4 regions of the Exiguobacterium sp. s35 genome follow, and region 4 is predicted to be linked to each of the others. Evidence: predicted binding sites of a transcription regulator. Region 4 holds the regulator's gene; each other region holds the start of a gene.
The links. The regulator Rex, encoded in region 4, represses fermentation and respiration genes when NADH is low (regulators of the CRP and FNR family bind a similar motif). The targets are predictions, from matches to a motif close to TTGTGAAATATTTCACAA.

Region 1 (5,427 bases), on a different contig from region 4:
GAAAAAGAGGAATACTGTCGCTACCGAGCGTAGCAGACCGATGATTAATAACATTCTATATTCTCCACTCTATAAGGTAATTAGCTATGTATGCCAAGTTTTATTATAAATTGCTATTTATATTGTGACTATTTAATTTTTCATCAATTTCAATATAATTTTGGGATTTATTTTTGTATTTAGGAAACAATAAAAAAGTGCCCGCTCTCTCGAACGGGCACTTTGATCGATTCTTTACTTATACACCTTCGTACGCTGCGTACATAATTTCTTTCAATTCTTCAACGAGCGGCATTTTCGGGTTCGCCGTCGTACATTGATCTTCGAATGCGTCGACTGCCATTTTGTCAATCTTCGCATCGAGTTCTGCTTTCTTGATGCCTTGCGCTTTGAACGATAATTTGATGTTCAACCGTTGACCGAGCTCGATAATCGCTTGGACGAGTGACTCGACACCTTCAGCTGTCGTACTTGCTGGAAGTCCGAGGTAACGTGCGATTTCTGCGTAACGCTCGTCTGCGATAAATGACTCATATTTCGGGAACGCCGCAAGTTTTGATGGGCGTGTCGCGTTGTAACGGATGACGTGTGGCATAAGGATTGCGTTCGTACGACCGTGTGGTACGTGGAACTCTCCACCGATTTTGTGAGCGATCGAGTGGTTGATTCCGAGGAACGCGTTCGCAAACGCCATACCAGCCATCGTTGAAGCGTTATGCACTTTCTGACGTGCTTCCGCGTCGCTACCGTTTTCATACGCTTTTGGTAGGTAGTCGAAAATCATCTTGATGGCGCGGAGGCAAAGGCCGTCCGTGTAATCGTTCGCCATGACTGAAACGTATGCTTCGATTGCGTGTGTCATGACGTCCATTCCTGTGTCAGCTGTAATCGATGCTGGTACGGTCATGACGAACTCAGGGTCGACGATTGCAACGTCTGGTGTGATCGCGTAGTCAGCAATCGGATATTTCACGTTACGTTTTTTGTCTGTGATGACGGTGAATGGTGTCACTTCAGATCCTGTACCAGAAGTTGTCGGAATTGCAATGAACATTGATTTGTTACCGAGTGTCGGGAACTTGTAAGTCCGTTTACGAATATCCATGAATTTCTGACGAAGGTTTGAGAATTTCTCTTCTGGACGTTCGTAGAAGAGCCACATCCCTTTCGCAGCATCCATCGGTGAACCTCCACCAAGTGCGATAATCATGTCTGGCTGGAAGTGACGCATCGCTTCGGCACCGTTCATGACCGTCTCAACAGATGGGTCTGGTTCGACTTGGTCAAAGATGCGATACTCGACGCCTGCAGGCAAGTTTTTGATAACTTTGTCAGCGAATCCGAGTTTGACCATCATTTCATCAGTGACGATCATCGCCCGTTTTTTCGTTGTGAGCGATTGAAGGTACTGTACTGAGTTCTTCTCGAAATAGATTTTTTCAGGTACTTTGAACCATTGCATATTCACGCGACGTCTCGCCACCTTTTTCACGTTGAGTAGATGTTTCGCCGTCACGTTTTCTGAGACGGAGTTTTTACCGTAAGACCCACAACCGAGCGTGAGTGATGGTGTCATTTCGTTATAAAGGTCACCGATTCCACCATGTGCTGAAGGTGAGTTGACGATGATGCGACAAGCTTTCATGCGAAGACCGAATTCGAGGATCGCATCGTCATCTGTTGAGTGGATGACTGCTGTATGACCAAGACCACCGATTTCGAGCATTTTTTCAGCGATGGCGAATCCTTCTTCACGCGATTGTACTTTATAAGCACCGAGAACCGGGCTCAATTTCTCATGAGAAAGAAGTTCAGTTGCGCCGACCGTTTCAAGTTCAGCAATCAAGATTTTCGTATCAGCTGGTACTTTGAGTCCTGCTTTTTCAGCGATCCACGCTGCTGGCTTCCCTACGATTTCCGGGTTAACCGCGCATGTGTCCGTGCGGATTACGAGTGTTTCAAGTTTTGCTTTTTCTTCAGGTGAGCAGAAGTAGCAACCAAGTGCCGTCATTTCGGCCTTCACTTCTTCGTATACTTCCTGGTCGACGATGATCGCTTGTTCCGACGCACAAATCATACCGTTGTCGAACGTTTTTGAAAGGATGACGTCAGAGATGGCACGTTTCACTTTCGCAGTCTTGTCGATATAGGCCGGTACGTTACCAGGTCCGACACCGAGTGCTGGTTTACCAGTCGAGTAAGCGGATTTGACCATCGCTGCCCCACCAGTCGCAAGAACCATTGCCACACCAGGGTGGTTCATGAGTGCTTTTGTTGCGTCGAGCGATGGAACTTCAACCCATTGGATCAAGTTTTCAGGAGCACCTGCCGCTACCGCTGCGTCACGAAGGACACGTGCAGCTTCACTTGAGCATTGTTGAGCCGATGGGTGGAACGCGAAGATGATTGGGTTACGTGTCTTGATGGCGATGATTGCTTTGAACATCGTGGTCGATGTAGGGTTTGTGACCGGTGTGACCCCAGCGACGACACCGACTGGTTCCGCGATGTATGTGATTCCGTTTTGAACATCGTCTTCAAGGACGCCAACCGTTTTTTCTCCACGGAGTGAGTTGTAAATATATTCTGTCGCAAAGATGTTTTTGATCATCTTGTCTTCAAAGACACCGCGACCTGTTTCTGTATGTGCTAATTTCGCAAGTGCGACGTGTTGCTCAAGTCCAGCGAGCGCCATCGCTTGTACGATATGATCGATTTTCTCTTGGTCGAACGTCATCAACGTATCGAGTGCGACGTGTGCACCCGCTACGAGCGTATCCACCATTTGTTCTGCCGTAGTTTCCACTTTTGCTTTCTCTTTGACTGCCATGTTAGGTTCCTCCTCATAATTGAGAGCTTTTAATGAACATATTGACTTGATGGAAGACACAATGTGATGACTGCTTTCAAGAGATTGTGCTTTCCTTCACATTCATAGAATACAATGTTTTTCAGATTTTGTGGGTGACAACAATGTGAACTCTTTCACAATATTTTTTCGCCTTTTGTTGATAGCTCTTGATTTTTATATGCGTCCTCAGTAAAATCGAATGCGTTTTCATGAAAATGTAAGTCACTATCAATGTAAACGCTTACATCAATTGTGTCTGTTGTATCTCTTCTATGCTGTATCAATCGTCACATCAACCCGTTTTTAGGTTCAACTGCACCTAACTCGTGTATAATGAAAGTAGAACCTAACTAGGAAGTGAATCTACTATGCCGAAACAAGATGCAGCGGACCAGTTCGTCAAACTGATCCCTTTAATTCGTCGTAAACTGCTACGTCGATCTGATTTTCCACAAATCCCGAATTTGAACTTCTCTCATTTCCATCTATTGATGTTGATTGAGGACGAGGGGGCTGTCACGAACGGTCGAATTAGCGAGACACTCTCCATCGCACCGCCGAACGTCACCCCGCTCATCACGAAACTATTGAATGAGGGCTATATCACACGCGTACCGGACGAACGGGATCGTCGGGTCATTTGGAATCAGTTGACAGAGAAAGGTGAACGTATTTTACTCGAACGGAGAGACTCGTTCCGCAGACTCTTCGAGGAACGTCTCGCCTTTCTAAATGAAGATGAAACCGATCGACTCATTGACAGTCTGAAGACGCTCACCGAGATTGTTGAGAAGATGGATAAAGGTGACGAGTAAAACTTCTCTCGTCAATTCACGCAACTTCTTATATAATCTGTAATGAATCTACGTACAAATGGAAAGAGAGATGACATGTAATGGGTCGTAAATGGAACAACATTAAAGAGAAGAAGGCGTCGAAGGACGCTAACACGAGTCGCGTCTATGCGAAGTTCGGTCGCGAGATTTATGTGGCCGCCCGTCAAGGGGAACCTGATCCTGAGTTGAACCAGTCATTAAAGTTCGTTGTGGAGCGTGCGAAAACGTATAACGTGCCTCGTGCAATCATCGATCGCGCCATCGATAAGGCAAAAGGTGGCGACGAGGAAAACTTCGATGAACTTCGTTATGAAGGATTCGGACCGAACGGTGCGATGGTCATCGTCGATACGTTGACGAATAACGTGAACCGTACAGCATCTGAAGTCCGTGCCGCATTCGGTAAAAACGGAGGAAACATGGGTGTCAGCGGTTCGGTCGCGTACATGTTTGATGCGACAGCAGTCATCGGTGTGAACCAAATGTCGGCAGATGACGTCCTTGAACTGATGATGGAACACGACCTTGACGTCCGTGACGTCATCGAGGAAGATGAGACGGTCATCGTCTATGCCGAGCCAGAAGCGTTCCATGCTGTTCAGACTGCGTTCAAGGCTGCTGGGGTTGAAGAGTTTGCCGTGGCGGAGTTGACGATGCTTCCACAAAATGAGGTATCGCTCGATGACGAATCGAAAGAACAGTTTGAAAAATTAATCGATGTTCTCGAAGACTTGGAAGATGTGCGCCAAGTCTATCACAACGTCGACATGTAACATGCCAGCGATAACTTTCACGAGTTATCGCTTTTTTCATATTCGATTTGACAAGGGTCACGTCATATGTTAAATTTCAAAAAGTCTTTATCATATTAAAGTGATACCAAGAGAAAGAAAATGTGAAAGGTGTTGGATCAATATGAACGCAGTACTACTTGCTGTTATCGTCTTGTTTGCACTCGCCATCAGTCGTGTGCACATTGTATTGTCCTTAATATTAGCTGCGCTAGTCGGAGGGCTTGTTGGAGGGCTTGGGTTTAACGATACGTTGACCGCTTTCAGCGACGGTCTTGGCGGCGGAGCGAGCATCGCCCTTAGTTACGCACTTCTCGGTGCATTTGCCGTCGGATTATCGAAGACGGGTCTACCGGACGTCTTAGCTGAGAAGTTGATCGCGATGTCAGGTCGTGACGTATCAGGCAAACGCGTGAGTTATGTCAAAGCGTTCTTATTGTCGCTTCTCTTATTGTTGTCAATCAGCTCACAGAACGTGCTTCCGATTCACATCGCCTTTATTCCGATCGTGATTCCGCCGTTACTCGTCTTATTCAATGAATTGAAATTAGATCGCCGTCTCGTCGCAACCATCTTGACGTTCGGTCTCGTGACACCTTATATGTTGCTACCTGTCGGGTTCGGCGGGATTTACTTGAACGAAATTTTGATTGCAAACGTCGAAGCGAACGGTTTGGCTGTCGGAGACGTCAACATCGTCTCGATTATGGGAATCCCAGCGTTAGGGATGGTCGTCGGTTTGATTGCCGCGTTCATTCACTACCGGAAACCGCGTTCGTACGAAACAATCGCACTAGGACCAACTGATTATGAAGTTCGTCAAATGAGTGGTTTCAAGATGATCATGACGCTCGTCGTTGTTCTAATCGTCCTCATCGTCCAATTGCAGACGGAGTCGATGATTGCATCGGCGGTGACAGGATTGATCTTGCTTTCTCTCTTCCGCCTC
Region 2 (5,427 bases), on a different contig from region 4:
AGAACTACATCAGTTATTAAAAGAAAGTCTTCATCTTCCTGATCATTACGGAAAAAATTGGGATGTGATTACTGATGTGGATTTTATAACTTTTCCTGAACGTATCACGTTTATCGGGTATTCTTTGCTTGAAACGAAGTTAAGTGAAGATGCTAAGTACTTAAAAATGTGCTTAGAAGAGTATGATGAAGAACATTATGTTTCACATTGTCATTTTGTTTTCTTGTAATCTAATTTGCTTACTAATATATAAAACTAGTCTATAAGAGAGTAACCATTTTACAATCACTAATTTTTCAATATAACTTTTATAGTCCCCGACCATCATAAGAATAAATAGAAAAAACAGCTGATTTAAATTACAAGGTCTTTAAACTGAAAAATCAAAGGTGATCACTATGCAGGAGCTTACAATTATTGAAAGGAAGCGTCTATTAGAGCATCTTGAAGATAATTATTTCATTATAGGTGAAATTAAAAAGGTTTATGAGATCACTAGTTATGATGATTTAACTATTAACGATAATCAAAAAGCTTTAATTGATTTTTTGGTTTACCAAAATGTATATCCAATAGTCATGACATTTATATTATCTAAAAATATAAGTCAGGATAATGAGATGGTTGAAAAAATGGATTCAAGGAAAATTAAATATTCTATGAACTATTGCTCTGAGGATGAGAATTCTTTTTATTACTGCAATGCAAAAGTAGAAAACGAAAAAGATCTAAGGTTTTTGATTAACGAAACGTACTGGATGCCTGCTCAAAATGGGTTTTATAACATTATCTTTAAAGATAAATTGAATTTCACTTTAAAAAAATATGGTAAGTGGCTGTTCTCTAGAACTCAAGTTGTACCTTCAATTGATATGAGTATACCAACTTCTTTTATTAAAATAGATGGAGATGGACTTGGGTTTATTTTATTTTCTAATGAAAAAAAATATGAATCTATTGAAGAATTGACAAAGAATTTACCTCAAAAATTTTACATTGATTATTTAAACGAAAATGAATTATGAGTGCTTCAATTTGATCATGTTTTAACGCATAGTCCTGTTACGACTGAGATTCATTTCACAAAAATTAGAATCGGAAAGGAATATCACTGATAAAATTTTTACTATGTCTTAATCGCAATCGTCGACCAAGAGACAGTTAATTAACATTTAATTGAACAATCATGGAATACAGTGATTGCAGAAGAGCATTACAAGGCAATTCATAAACTTGAGTGAGGTGTATAATATGTCATTGAAATCGATACAATCGCTTTTACCTGTTAAAGAAAAGGAAATCCTGTTGGATCAGGTCGAAGGGTTGAATAGATATCTTTGTATTCTACCGAACGATGAGTTAGAAAGTCAGTTTGGAGATTTAGAAGATTTTAAAAACCAGAGCTTTGCAGTTGTGGGCTATGAAGATATGCTAGGAGATTTTGTAGGGGTGGACTTAATGAGTGGGCAACTTTTGATTGTTAATCATGAAACGTTTCATGTAGAGGAAAGATTGAATGTAACATTTGATGAACTCATGAAGAAGGATTAATCACTTATTCGAACTATTGTTTTCTAAAGATTTGTCTTGTTATTCTCTCGAAAATCGAGAGAATTTTTGTTTGTCACAAATCCGCCATATGTAAACGATTACGATGTGAACACTCTGTCAATTCCTTCTAGAGGTGATTGCCAACAGAGACTGTACAGTTTATATTGTTAATGATTTCACATATTAGAACTGATACTTTCCTATTTAATTATTCAGAAAGAAGGGTTTGTGACATGGCATCAATGGAAATCCATGCACTCGAATCATTACGGAAAAAAGCACAGGCTTCCTCGCAAATGATTCATTATCGTCCAATGGAATACTTTTTACGGGCAATGTTAGCCGGAATCTTTATCGGCTTTGCTTCAATCTTCACGTTGAAAGTCGTCAACGGCATGTATTTAGCGGAATCACCGTTTACGACACTCATCGGGGGCTTCTCTTTCGGGATTGCGCTCGTCATGATCATTTATGGGGGAGCGGAGTTGTTCACGGGGAATACGATGTATTTCACGACGTCGACGCTTCGCGGTTATACGACGCTCAGTGATACGATGCTCGTCTGGTTGCTCTGTTTTGTCGGGAACGCACTCGGGGGAATCCTATTCGCCTTACTACTCGCACCGACTGGTGTCATCCAAGAACTTGGCATGAACAACTGGTTGTTCTCAGTCGTCGAGGGCAAAATGCATCACACGACGGTTGAAATTTTCTTCCGTGCCATCTTCTGTAACTGGATGGTCTGTCTCGCTATTTTCTTACCGAAACAAATGAAAAATGAATTCGCTCAAATCTTCTCGATGATTTTCCTTGTCGCGGTCTTCTTCGCTTCAGGATTTGACCACGTCATCGCCAACTTCGTCTTGTTCGCCTTGACGCTTGTCGTCCCACACCCTGAGACGATCAGCATGGCAGGTGCAATCCACAACTTGATTCCTGCGACGTTCGGTAACATTATCGGCGGTGCGCTCTTTATGGGAGCCATCTACACATGGCTCAACTCGAAAGGTCTTCGTGAGGCACAAGAATTAGAGGAAGAAGTCGAATTAAAAGTCGTGAAAGCTGCTAAATAAATGATGTTTGTCACATATAACGTAGAGCCTTGTCCCATCGAAGACGAGGCTCTTTTTTGTCGTATGCGCACATGTAAACTGTCACAATATTGACTCGTGACCTTCCAAAAAAAAACGTGTCATAATCTATATATAGGATTTTAAAAACAATTTAAACTGTTTTTAATCCATATATAGTGAGGTGAGGGGTATTGAAATTACTACGGTTGTATGAGGACGTATGCGTCTTACCAGACCAAGACTTAGTACAAGAGAATGCGAACGTTGACGGGAAGTCCCCGCTCGGGAAATTAGCACGACTCTCTTCAGAAGTATCGAAAGAATTGTCGCAGACATATTTGATGTCGGAACGGTCAAAGCAAGCCGTCACTGATAACTTTTTATACGTGCACGACGCGGACTATTACATCACAGGATCGACGACATGTTGTCAAATTCCACTCGGTCAATTGTTGAAAGACGGTTTCCATACAGGACATGGGACGATTCGGTCCCCGAAAGACATTCGCTCCGCCATGGCGCTCGCATCCATCATCCTACAAGCGAATCAAAATATGCAACATGGGGGGCAGGCTTTTCCGATGTTTGACGTCGACTTAGCACCGTATGTCGAGAAGACATATAAGCGTCAACTTAGCCGACTCCAATCGTTACCTGTTGACTGGGACGAGGCGCAATTGGAGACACTCGCAGAAGAAGAGACGATTTCGGCGACGTATCAGGCGTGTGAGGCGTTCATTCACAATGCGAACTCGATGCACTCACGAGGTGGCGGGCAAGTACCTTTCGTTTCAATCAATTATGGGACGGACACATCAAAGTGGGGACGTATCCTCATTCGGGAGTTACTCCGTGCCACAGAACGTGGGTTAGGGAACGGAGAGACACCGATTTTTCCGATTCAAATCTTTAAAGTGAAGGAAGGTATCAACTTCAACGATGGTGACCCGAATGTCGATCTCTTCCGTGAGGCGTGCCGCGTCACAGGCAAACGTCTCTTCCCGAACTTCTCTTTTATCGATGCCCCGTTCAATGCCACGTATTATGACGGGACACACGAATCAGAAGTGGCATACATGGGTTGTCGTACGCGAGTCATGGGAAACCGGCACGGGGAGGAGACGTCAATCGGACGAGGCAACCTGTCTTTCTCAACACTCAACCTGGTGAAGATGGCACTCGTCTCCGAGTCGCTTTCGGACTTCTATCGAATTCTCAACCGATATATCGACATCGGGATTGAACAGTTGATCGAGCGATTCGAGTATCAATGTACGCGTCGCGCTGAAGAATTTCGTTTTCTTTACACACAAGGGGTCTGGCGTGGCAGTGAGCAGTTACATATACAGGATGAAGTCCGAGACGTATTGAAACAAGGAACGCTCTCACTCGGTTTCATCGGGCTCGCTGAAACATTGAAAGTGTTGACGGGCAGTACACATGCTGAGTCCCGTGAAGCGGAGCGACTCGGTCTCGACATCGTCACCCATTTGTCCAATCGCATGCGTGAAGCAGCCGAAGCGTACGACTTGAACTTTTCGTTGCTCGCGACACCTGCAGAAGGACTATCAGGTAAATTTGTGATCCGAGACCAGGAAGAGTTCGGGATGATCGACGAGGTTACCAATCGGGCGTTTTACACGAATTCATTCCACGTGCCGGTTTATCAATCCGTCTCCATCCGAGAAAAAATCCGAATTGAGGCACCGTATCACGCGTTATGCGACGCGGGACACATCTCTTACGTCGAAGTCGATGGTTCCCTTGCCCACAATGCAGAAGCAGTAGAATCGATTGTACGCTTGATGCGTCAACATGATATCGGATATGGTTCGATCAATCATCCGGTCGACCGTTGTGGAAATTGTGGGTTAGAAGGACTGATTGACGTTGCCTGCCCGACTTGTGGTGAGGATACAAACATCGAACGAATCCGCCGCATCACCGGCTATTTAGTCGGGACGATGGACCGTTGGAATACGGCGAAACGAGAAGAAGAACGGGCGAGGGTGAAACATGATGCGCATTCTATCCGTCGTTGAAGAATCGGTCGTCGATGGACCAGGAATACGGACGGTCATCTTTACTGCCGGCTGTCCCCACCACTGTAAAGGGTGTCACAATCCTTCCTCGTGGAATCCGGCCGGTGGCGATGAAATCGAAGTAGATGAACTTGTCCATCGCATAAAAATGAGTGGTTGGGACGGGGTGACCGTCTCTGGAGGCGAACCGTTCCTGCAATCGTCAGCGTTAGCGGAACTCGTCACGGCATGTAAATCGCTCGGTAAAAACGTGTGGGTGTATACCGGTTATACAATTGAACAGTTGGAAGCGATGCACGACGAATCGGTTCAAACTGTTTTGGACCACGCTGACGTCCTCGTTGACGGACGTTTCGAGCAGTCACTACGAGACACGGGACTCCGCTTTCGGGGGTCGAGCAATCAACGAATCATCTTTTTAACTAAATCAGGCGAGAATTCTCCCTCCACTAAGCGTCTCGGGGCGAAGCCCAGCGTAGGTGGGAAATGAATCGCCCGGTCCAAAAAACTTTTCCCCCTGTGACAGATATGACGAACAAAAGTTCGTGATTCCGTCAGATTCTCCCTCCCCCTCCACGGGTATCGGATGAGGAGGACACATCACGATCTTCGGAAGGGAGGAGGGACGGACATGCTGAAAGGCTATACATACAGGCTCTACCCGACGCCGGCACAGACCGAGTTCCTCATCAAGACCATCGGCTGCGCCCGGTTCATCTACAACAAGTTGCTCGAGGACCGCATCGCCATCCGCGAGGAGG
Region 3 (5,427 bases), on a different contig from region 4:
GAAAATGGGATTTTTGAAGACCGTGCCACTCAAGTAGCATGGAATCGAGAATTTGATGTTCCGCAGTTTCGGGTGATTGAAGACGAGACCGAGCTCCAAATCATTACGGAGCATGTCCATTTATATTATACGAAAGGTCCGTTCGCTCCGAATACGCTCTATGTGGACGTGAAAGGAAACTTTAGTACGTACTATAGCCGCTACATGTTCAATGGTCCGGAACGAACACTGAAAGGGACGGCTCGGACGCTAGACCATGTGGACGGGGCGACTGAATTGGAAGAAGGAATCCTCTCCAAACAAGGGTATGCGATCATTGATGATTCGTCCTCGTTCTTGATGACAGATGACCGCTTCGTCGAGCCGAGACGAAAGGGGATTCATGATATTTACTACTTCGGATATGGTCATGACTATAAACAGGCACTTCGAGACTTTTACACGTTGACAGGTCCGACGCCGATGCTTCCTCGTAAAGCGCTCGGAAACTGGTGGAGCCGCTACTGGCGATACGACGAAAAAGAATATAAGGCGTTGATGCGTCGTTTCAAGTCTGAGGACGTCCCGTTCTCGGTCAGCGTCATCGACATGGACTGGCACGTGACTGACATTCCTGAGGAGTACGGGAGTGGCTGGACGGGTTACTCGTGGAATAAAAACTTGTTCCCTGAGCCGAAGCGTTTCCTCAAGTGGTTGAAAGACGAGGGGATGATGGTGACACTGAACCTGCATCCCGCCGACGGGGTCCGTGCGTTTGAAGATCAATATGCATCGATGGCTGAGGCGATGGAGGTCAATCCGGAATCGGGGGACCGCATCCCGTTTGATTTCTCAGACAAGCGATTCATTCAAGCGTATTTTGAACAGATGCATCACCCACATGAAGCGGACGGCGTTGATTTTTGGTGGATCGACTGGCAACAAGGATCGACGTCGAAGATGGAAGGACTCGATCCGTTATGGATGCTGAATCATTATCACGCCATCGATATCGCCCGTGACGGCAAGCGTCCACTCATTTTCTCTCGATACGCAGGACCGGGAAGCCATCGTTACCCAGTTGGATTCTCGGGAGACACGATCATCTCGTGGGCATCACTCGCCTTCCAGCCTTATTTCACGGCAACAGCCACAAATATCGGCTACGGATGGTGGAGTCATGACATTGGAGGGCATCATCGTGGTAAAAAAGACGATGAGCTCGCCGCGCGTTGGGTCGCATATGGGGTGTTTAGTCCGATCATGCGTCTCCATTCGACGTTCAGTACGTTCAACGGAAAAGAGCCTTGGCGTTTCGGAATGGAAGCCGAACAGTCGATGAAACGATTTTTACGACTGCGCCACCAACTCATTCCGTACTTGTATACGATGAACTATCGCAATCATGCCGACTCATTGCCGCTCGTGCTACCGATGTATATCGAACACCCTGATGACGACGTGGCTTATGAGGTGGCGAATCAGTTTTATTTCGGAAGTGAACTCATCGTCTCCCCGATCGTTACGCCGATGGACCGACAGCTTCACGTCGCCAGTGCGAACGTGTGGTTGCCAAAAGGAGAATGGTTCGACTTCTTCACGGGACATCGTTATGAAGGGGACAAGTCGATTCGGGTGTTCCGTGGACTTGAGGAACAACCGGTCTTCGCCAAAGCCGGTGCGATCATCCCGATGATGCCGCATGCACCGCATGCGAACGATACGGGGAATCCGAGTGATCTCGAAGTACTCGTATTCCCAGGTGCCTCGAACACGTTCACGATGTATGAAGATGACGGGGAGAGCCGAGATTATGAGAACGGGTCGTCGCTTGAAACAACGTTCACGCTCGATTGGGAAGCGCGTACGCTCCACATCGAGACGTCGGGTGATTTGACACTCGTGCCGGCGGATCGGACGTTGACGATTCTTGTCCGTGGGGTCGTCGGGGAAGGGGACTATGATGCGGAGACGCAAACGTTACACATCCCACTCGGTGAATGGAAACAGGAACAGACCGTGACACTTCCTGTCGAAGTGACGCAGAACGCACATCGACTCGACCGTCTCTATCGGTTCTTAGACCGTGCTGAAATCGCCTATGATTTAAAAGATCGCCTGTATCAGATGGCGACGACAAAGACACGTCTCGAGGCATGGTTGTTTGACCTTCATGCGTTAGAACTCGAGCGTGATTTGCAGGATGCACTGTTGGAACTCATGCTGGACTGAAAAAGGGGGGCGACCCCCTTTTGTCATGTCAGAAAACTGTCGGAATTAGAAAGCGCTTTCAATAAAAATCCCATTATACTGAGGATAGAAGAGTAGAAAAGAGGGGATGCACATGCGACACATGTGGACGATTGAAGATTTACGGCAGTTGACGCTATTCGCGACATGTCCGAGTCGAACGCTTGAACAGCTGATTCCGCACGTCTATTGCCGAACGTATCGGAAAGGGCAACTGTTGTTCATGGAAGGGGATCCGCGAGAACGTGTCTATTTCTTGATGAGCGGTTACGTCAAACTCGAACGGATGAACGAGAATGCGACCCATCATTATGCCGACTATGTGAAACCGAAACAATTTTTTCCTTACAACGGTTTATTCACGGGGGAAGACTATCGTCATACGGCCGAGGCCGTGACGGACATTGAGGTCATCTATATCCCGACGGATCGATTTGAACGGTTCGTGTCCACGCAGTCGAGCATGTTGCTCTATATCATCAGCCAGATGAACCGGATTCTCGATCTGCATGAGCGTCGTGTCCAAGAAATCATCACGCCAAGCGCGAAAGAGCGTGTCATCAATACGCTCCATTTCTTAATTGAAGATTTAGGAGAGCCTGACGAACAAGGCGTTCGTGTCCGCTGCCCATTCACTGCGATCGAACTCTCTCGTCTGTCCGGAACGTCCCGGGAGACGGTTTCGACGATTTTAGCCAAACTCCGAAAAGAAGATGTGCTTCGCATGGATGCCCATCAACTCGTCATCGGGCATCCTGAATATTTTGAACAAGACAGCGATTGACGCCACTCAGATGAGGGCGTCTTTTACATACTCAAACGAGCGGAGCGTTCGCTTCAAAACGTAGCATATTGTATAATTAGTGATGAATCTCACAAAGCAATGGAATTGTAAATAGAGAAAGGATGAATGCAGTGAAACGACTGCAAGCCCTTGCTTTCGCTGAAAGAAGTCATATCATCGGACTTGTGTTGTCTGCGATCATGATTGGACTATCGATTTTAGCGCAAGCGTATTTAATCGTCGACATCGTCGACCGAATTTTCTTGAAAGATGAATCATTCGAAGCCATCCTTCCGGCATTGGTGTGGCTCGTTGTCGCTTTGTTGGCGCGAGCACTCTTCGGCTACGTATCGGGACGAATCGGTGCGAGTTTGTCCGAAAAAGCAAAACAGGCATTACGCCTACAATTGTTGGATCGGTATGCCACGAGCCCGGTCGAATCGTCCTTGACAGGTCAGTCCGGGAAAAAGGTCAGCGTGTTCATGGATGCAGTTGATGAGGTGGACGCTTACTTTAGCCAATACTGGCCACAAGTCATCCAAACATCGATCATCCCGCTTCTTATTTTGGTCGTTGTCTTCAGTCAACACTGGATCTCAGGAGTCATCATGATGGTGACGGCACCGTTTATCCCGCTGTTCTTCATCATCATCGGGATTGCGACCCAAAAAAAATCGGAAGAACAAATGGAGAAGATGAACCAATTTTCCGGTAAGTTTTTAGATGTGTTACAAGGATTGACGACGCTCAAGCTTTACAATCGCACCGAGCAAGAAGCGAAGGCGATTGAGAAGAGTAGCCTCGACTTTCGGGATGCGACGATGGTCGTCTTAAAGACGGCGTTCTTATCGGGACTCATGCTCGAATTTATCTCGATGCTCAGTACCGGTGTCGTGGCGTTAGAAGTCGCGTTACAGATGGTCGTTTGGGAGAACCTGACGTTCTTCTCTGGCTTCTTGATTCTCGTGTTGGCGCCAGAGTATTATTTGGCGATTAAAGATTTAGGAAGTGCCTTCCATACGGGACGTGGAAGTATGGGTGCGGCAGAAAGAATCTTTGACGTATTAGACGCCCCAGATGATCGCATCGAATGGGGATCGAAGTCACTTCGTTCACGGACACCGGACCTTGAGCTGGAAGATGTATCTTTCGAATATGCAGGTGGACGCTTTGCGCTTCAGCCGTTGAGCGGTCGGATTCCTTCTGGCACCCACCTGGCCTTAGTCGGCGCAAGCGGGTCCGGGAAGACGACAGTGCTCAACGTCATTTCCGGACTCTTGCAAGTGAAGTCGGGACGCGTCCTCGTGGACGGTGAGCCACTTCATTCGTTTGACGAGTCCGTCTGGTATGGAAACATTGCCTATATCTCACAAAACCCTTATCTATTTGCCGGGACGCTTGCCGATAATATCGCGTTAGGCGAAGAAGGCGACGAGCTCGCGTTACGAGAAGCAGCAGATGCGGCAGGACTTTCTGAGGTGATCGACCAGTTACCGAATGGAATCTGGACGGAGCTTGGAGAAGGCGGGTTCGGTCTGTCAGGCGGTGAGCGACAACGTCTCGCACTTGCCCGAGCGTTCTTTAAACGACCAGGCATCCTACTGTTTGATGAACCGACGACAGGTCTCGATTTGAAGACCGAGCAGATTGTGAGACGTTCAATCGCTGAGCTGTCGAAAGAGGCAACGTTAATCACGGTGGCACACCGTCTGCATACAATCAAAGAGGCAGATATGATTTGGTTTATGGAGGATGGGAAGCGCATCGCAGAAGGGACGCATGACGCGTTGCTCGCTGTTCCAGAGTATGCGGAACTATTTGCGCTTCAGAAAGGGGTGAGCCGATGAACTCGCTTTGGACAATCACAAAATGGATGATGCGTGAGAAGAAAGATATCCTTCTCTCCATCTTCTTTGGATATGCAGCTGGGATCGCGGCGGTCGCCTTGTTTGCGGCAAGTGGATACCTCGTATCACGTGCGGGTCTCGTCCCGCCGCTGTATGCGCTCATGGTACCTGTCGTCCTCATCAAACTGTTCGGGGTCATTCGGGCAGGCAGTCGTTATCGGGAGCGTCTCGCGTCACACCGAGCAACGTTTACGATTTTGAGCGAGCTACGTGTCCGTTTTTATCGACAACTTGAACCGCTCGTCCCGTCGATTTTTGCGAAATATCGGAGCGGGGATTTACTTGCACGTGTCGTCGGAGACGTCGAGAGTCTGCAAAACTATTTCCTTCGTGTGTTTTATCCGCCGATCATACTCGTGCTTGTTTTCTTAAGCACCATCTTTTTTGTCACGTTCTTCTCGTTTGCGGTCAGTGTATGGATCCTACTCGGTGTACTCGTCACTGGATTCTTGATTCCACTTGGCTTTGCTCGGATTCGTGCTTATCATGACGAGACGATTCGCGCAT
Region 4 (5,427 bases):
TGTCGACCTGTCCTTCTAAAAGTCCTGTGTTCGGACGAAATCCGACACACAAGATGACGAGGTCCGCCTCGAATTCACCTTTGTCTGTCACGACATGTGTGACGTTTCCGCTCGTTCCACGGAATGCCTCGACCGTCTGACCAAGTTCGAGGTCGATTCCGCGACTTGTCATATCCGCTTCCAATTGATCCGTGAACGACTTGTCGAGATATTTGTTCAAGATACGGTCGGCACTGTCGATGAATGTGACATGTTTACCGTATGCTTCAAACGCCTCGACGAGTTCGACCCCGATATACCCCGCCCCGATGACGGCAATCTTCGTCGCGTCTGTCGCCCGCTCGATAATGCGTTGTGCGTGCGCATAGTTTTTACAAAGTTCGATTCCATTCATTTCGATTCCTGGGAGCGTCGGAACGATCGGCCATGAACCTGTCGTGACGATCAAGCGGTCATACGTGTCATGCACGTCTTCTCCCGTCTCGAGGTTTTTGGCGTGGACCGTCTTCGCTTCGGCATCGATGGATAGGACGTCATGTTTCATGCGCATTGTCGCTCCGAGTTCTTCAAGTTCACGTGGAGATGAGTAGAATAATTCTTCTGCACGTTGGACGACCCCACCGACGTGGAGCGCAATCCCACACGAGAGGAAACTGACGTTGTCGTTCCGCTCGTAAACGGTGATGTCGAGATTGTCGTGCTTTGCGAGTAACCCTTTGACAGCTGCTGTTCCTGCGTGTGTACATCCGATGACTGCGATTTTCATATGAGTCGTCTCTCCTTTTATGTTAGACAGTACGTTTCTTTTCACATTGTGATAAACATCACATTTACTTCTTGACCTTAGTGTACTATTTCACAATATAGGATTCAATGACTATGCTCACTATTTCACGTAAAAGTGTCTAAAATTTGAACAGTATGAACTTCCAATTGAACTATAGTGTAGTGCACATAAAAAAGCATCGTCCCATTTACGGAACGATGCTTATTTCTCATTCATCTGTTTCATTAAATCCATCTGTTCTTGCACCATCGCTTCTTTCTCCCGACGTAGCACTCCTTTGTAGGCGACGCGTGAAATCGATAAACTGATTTCATATAGGAAGAAGAGTGGCAACGATACCATAAGGTGCGATGTCAAATCCGGCGGTGTGATGAATGCCGCGACTACGAATAGCGCGAAGTACGCATACTTACGAATCTTCGATAAGAAGTATGGTGTCACGACACCAATCCGGGTCAAGAACATCGTCACGACCGGCAATTGGAACAATAGACCGAACGGGATCGTCAGTTGCAACAAGAACGTGAAGTAATTGTTGGCTCCGATGATTTGTTCGAGTCCGAGGTCTTGCCCGAGGTCCGTCGAGATATCGAGGACGAGCGGGAACAACCAGTAGTAGGCGAACGCAAGACCGATCAAGAACAATCCAAAGATGATCGGGATGTAGGCAAGCGTGCCTTTCCGTTCATTCGGATGCAGACCGGGTGCGACAAACGCCCACACTTGATACAGTAGGAATGGGCTCGCCGCAATCAGGCCGATGATGAGCGCCAAGTTCAAGTAAATCATCAGCGGGTCCGCGACCCCAAAGGCGTTCAGTTCGAGCCCGCGTTCGACGAGATCTTCTTGCAAGTAGGCGAGTACATATTTGACACTCGGCAAAGCCATCAAAAAGAAGGCAAAGACGACAAATGCAGATAGCATCAGTCGTCTTCGCAGCTCTGTCAAGTGATCGGTAAGTTCCCGCTCTTGATCAGGTTGATGATTCATGGCTTACTGCTCTTTCTTTTCGATAGCTTTCTTGTCGTTCTCGTCGTGCTCGTTCATCATGCCGTTCGTTGCATTTTTGAACTCACGAAGCGTTTGTCCGGCCGCGCGACCAAACTCCGGTAATTTCTTTGGTCCGAAGATGATGAGCGCGATGATGGCGATGATGAATAGACTCGCCCCACCCGGAATTCCGACGACGAGTGATGATGCTAGTAATTCCATTATTGATGGACCCCCTCAGCGGTTGGATAGTGTTGCATAAAGTAAATGAGTGACTGCAGCTCAATCGACAAATCGATGTGATGAACGCGAACCGTGTCCGGTACGGTAAGTCGTGCCGGTGTGAAGTTCAAGATGCCCTTGATGCCGAAACGCACCAAGTCGTCTGCGACGGACTGCGCATAGGCAGAAGGTACCGTCAAAATCGCGACGTCAATCTTGTTTTGCTCCATAATCTGTTCCATCTCATCGACGTGATGAATTGGGACGCCTGACATCGTCGTGCCGACTTTTGTCTCGTCTGCGTCGAACCCGACGACGATATGTGTGTTATTGTTTTTAAGGAAGTTATAGTTGACGAATGCCGTCCCAAGGTGACCGACCCCGACCAAGGCGACATTCGTAATCTCGTCCTGATTCAGTGTCTTTCGGAAAAAGTCTAACAGATACTGCACGTTATAGCCATATCCCTTTTTACCGAGCGCACCGAAGTACGAGAAATCACGGCGAATCGTAGCCGAATCGACCTTGACCGCCTCACTCAGTTCTGCTGAAGAGACACGTTGTTTCCCTGACGCATGCAGGCTTTGAATAAATCGATAGTATAGTGGCAACCGTTTGGCTGTCGCTTGTGGAATCTTTGGTTCGTTTTGACTCAACGGAAAGAGCCTCCTTTTTACGACACGTTACAAACGAATCTGAATTTCATACACCTTGATTGTAAACGAATTCACATGACCACTCAACGAATATACCTAAAATCGCTGAAAAATACAGTATACTAAATAGAGAGAAAGGGGTTTTTTCACTTGATCCTACTGCAAGTCAATAACTTATCCAAATCCTTCGGCGTTGAGCCGATTTTAGAAAACGTAAAACTCGAAATCCAAGAAGGCGAACGCGTCGCCCTCGTCGGTCGTAACGGGGCCGGTAAGTCGACGCTTTTGAAGGTCATCGCTGGTGAATATAACTATGACTCTGGGGACATCATGAAGCCGAAAGACGTCACGATCGGCTATCTCGCCCAAGACTCAGGGCTAGAATCCGATGAGACCATTTGGAACGAGATGCTCACCGTCTTCACGGGCTTAATCGAGCAAGAAAAGACGCTCCGTCGCATGGAAGCAGATATGGGCTCGGAACGGATTTTAAATGACGCTGCGGCGTACGAACGTCTCCTCTCTTCTTATGATGAAGAGCAGCATACGTTCAAAGAACGTGGCGGATATCAATATGAAGCAACGATCCGCTCGGTCCTCCACGGAATGCGTTTCTATCCGGACGATTTCGAGCGTCGCATCGACACACTCTCCGGTGGACAACGGACACGCCTCGCCTTGGCGAAGATGCTCCTTCAAAGTCCCGACCTACTCATCTTGGACGAGCCGACGAACCATTTGGACATCGAGACGCTTGCCTGGCTTGAGAAGTACTTGAGCGGCTATAAAGGTGCCGTCCTCATCGTCTCCCACGACCGGTACTTCCTCGACCGTGTCGTCTCGGTCGTCTACGAGCTGTCGCGTCACCGCAGTCGTCGCTTCGTCGGGAACTATACAAAGTATCTTGAACAGAAGGCCGCCCTCTACGAACAAGAAAAGAAGCAGTTTGAGTCGCAGCAAGAAGAGATTGCCAAGATGCAGGACTTCATTCAGCGAAACATCGCCCGAGCGACGACGACGAAACGTGCGCAAAGCGTGCGGAAGCGTCTCGAGAAAGTCGACCGCCTCGATGCTCCAGATGGTGACGAGCGCAGTGCCGTCCTCTCCTTCTCCATCAAACGCCAAAGCGGAAACGATGTATTGAGCGCGAGTGACCTCGCCATCGGATATGAGGACGCAATCGCCCAACATCTTCGCTTCCAGCTACAACGCGGTGAATCGGTCGCCCTCGTCGGCCCGAACGGAGTCGGTAAGTCGACATTACTTAAAGTGTTAACGAAACAGCAAGCCGCCCTGACTGGCGAGATTCGCTACGGGACCGGCGTCGAGATCGGCTACTACGATCAGGAACAACAAAACTTGTCCGACGCGAACCGTGTCATCGACGAGATTTGGAATGACTGGCCGCTCATGCGCGAACAGGAAGTCCGGAGTCTGCTCGGACAATTCCTCTTCAGCGGCGATGATGTCATGAAGCGTGTCCACGAACTCTCTGGTGGCGAACGCGCACGTCTCACGTTGGCCAAATTAAAGCTCGAGCAGCCGAACCTGCTCATCTTAGATGAGCCGACGAACCACTTGGACCTCGACTCGAAGATGATTTTAGAGAACGCGCTCCTCGACTACCCAGGTACAATCCTCTTTGTCTCACACGACCGATACTTCATTGACCGACTCGCGACACGTGTGTTAGAAATCACGCCGAACGGCATCGACGAGTATCTCGGGGACTACTCGTATTACGTCGAGAAGAAAGAAGAACTCGAAGAACTCGCGCGTCTCGCTCGTGAAGAGACGAAGCAGGTCGTTGTGAAGAAACAGCGTGCCGACAAAGAGCAACAACGGGAAGAGCGTCGGATCAAACAGCGCATCGAAGAGATCGAACTTGCGATTGAGCAACATGAGAACCGCCTTGATGAAATTGAACAATTGCTCTGTGAACCGGATGTCTTCAACGACTTCGCCCGCGCCCAGGAGTTGTCAACCGAATCAGACGCAGCGAAAGAATCGATCACAGCTCTCTATGCGGAATGGGAGGAACTCCATACATGATGCGTACCCGTGCCATGCGAATCGAGTTCATCCAAGCGTTCCTCACGGGACTGGCCTACATTGTGCCGACCGGAACCGAGTTCGTGTCTGAACTCATCCGAGGCGAATCGACAATCGTCCCGTCTATTCTCTTTTACTTTTTACCGGTCGTGATTGGCTTCATCATTCAGACGTGGCCAGGGATTCTACTCAGTCTTTTCAGTGGCCTTCTCATGAGTACGCTCTTCATCCGTATCGTCGTCTGGCCGGTCGACGTGACCGTTCATACGTTCTATGCGCCCGGCTCGGTGTGGGCCCACTTCTATGAAGAGACGCTCTTCATGTGGATTCTCGCCCTCCTCGTGTTTATCGTGAGCCGCATCAATACATGGCATCGCGAGAACTATCGACAGCCGAAAGCGTGAACCGTCCGTCCTCTTTTTGCGAGAGGACGGCTTTTTAATTTATGTATAAATTTATTTATAGATTAGGCGTTTTTTCTTAATTTGTTTTTCGTTAGAGTGCGCGTTATTCTAGTCACGTACCGAAACAAAGGAGTATTTCTTAGGAGGAATGACAGATGAGTAAACATGTATTAATGGTCGTGACGAACGCAAAAGAAATGAAGGACGGTCACACGACTGGACTTTGGTTATCCGAATTTGGTGAGGCATACGTCGAGTTCAAACAACAAGGATATGACATCACGGTCGCTAGCCCGAACGGTGGTCAATCTCCAAT

Region 1: the regulator Rex is predicted to act here: its motif matches at 2,974-2,991, upstream of adhE (bifunctional acetaldehyde-CoA/alcohol dehydrogenase).
Region 2: the regulator Rex is predicted to act here: its motif matches at 1,716-1,733, upstream of KNO75_RS03270 (formate/nitrite transporter family protein).
Region 3: the regulator Rex is predicted to act here: its motif matches at 3,091-3,108, upstream of cydD (thiol reductant ABC exporter subunit CydD).

Annotation. Positions count from the first base shown of each region.
Region 1 covers NZ_JACSKI010000001.1:674,003-679,429, reverse strand. Annotated here, with positions in the region: gene KNO75_RS03490 (zinc-binding metallopeptidase family protein) at 1-54, opposite strand, end outside; gene adhE (bifunctional acetaldehyde-CoA/alcohol dehydrogenase) at 239-2,830, opposite strand; gene KNO75_RS03480 (MarR family winged helix-turn-helix transcriptional regulator) at 3,220-3,666, shown strand; gene KNO75_RS03475 (YebC/PmpR family DNA-binding transcriptional regulator) at 3,747-4,460, shown strand; gene KNO75_RS03470 (Na+/H+ antiporter family protein) at 4,603-5,427, shown strand, end outside.
Region 2 covers NZ_JACSKI010000001.1:628,789-634,215, forward strand. Annotated here, with positions in the region: gene KNO75_RS03255 (barstar family protein) at 1-229, shown strand, start outside; gene KNO75_RS03260 (hypothetical protein) at 399-1,025, shown strand; gene KNO75_RS03265 (hypothetical protein) at 1,252-1,551, shown strand; gene KNO75_RS03270 (formate/nitrite transporter family protein) at 1,794-2,624, shown strand; gene KNO75_RS03275 (anaerobic ribonucleoside triphosphate reductase) at 2,816-4,666, shown strand; gene nrdG (anaerobic ribonucleoside-triphosphate reductase activating protein) at 4,644-5,156, shown strand; gene tnpB (IS200/IS605 family element RNA-guided endonuclease TnpB) at 5,298-5,427, shown strand, end outside.
Region 3 covers NZ_JACSKI010000001.1:1,938,894-1,944,320, reverse strand. Annotated here, with positions in the region: gene KNO75_RS09840 (glycoside hydrolase family 31 protein) at 1-2,211, shown strand, start outside; gene KNO75_RS09835 (Crp/Fnr family transcriptional regulator) at 2,324-3,013, shown strand; gene cydD (thiol reductant ABC exporter subunit CydD) at 3,136-4,860, shown strand; gene cydC (thiol reductant ABC exporter subunit CydC) at 4,857-5,427, shown strand, end outside.
Region 4 covers NZ_JACSKI010000004.1:9,632-15,058, reverse strand. Annotated here, with positions in the region: gene KNO75_RS13235 (FAD-dependent oxidoreductase) at 1-766, opposite strand, end outside; gene tatC (twin-arginine translocase subunit TatC) at 989-1,777, opposite strand; gene tatA (twin-arginine translocase TatA/TatE family subunit) at 1,781-1,999, opposite strand; gene KNO75_RS13220 (redox-sensing transcriptional repressor Rex) at 1,999-2,655, opposite strand; gene KNO75_RS13215 (ABC-F family ATP-binding cassette domain-containing protein) at 2,806-4,707, shown strand; gene KNO75_RS13210 (hypothetical protein) at 4,704-5,111, shown strand; gene KNO75_RS13205 (type 1 glutamine amidotransferase domain-containing protein) at 5,267-5,427, shown strand, end outside.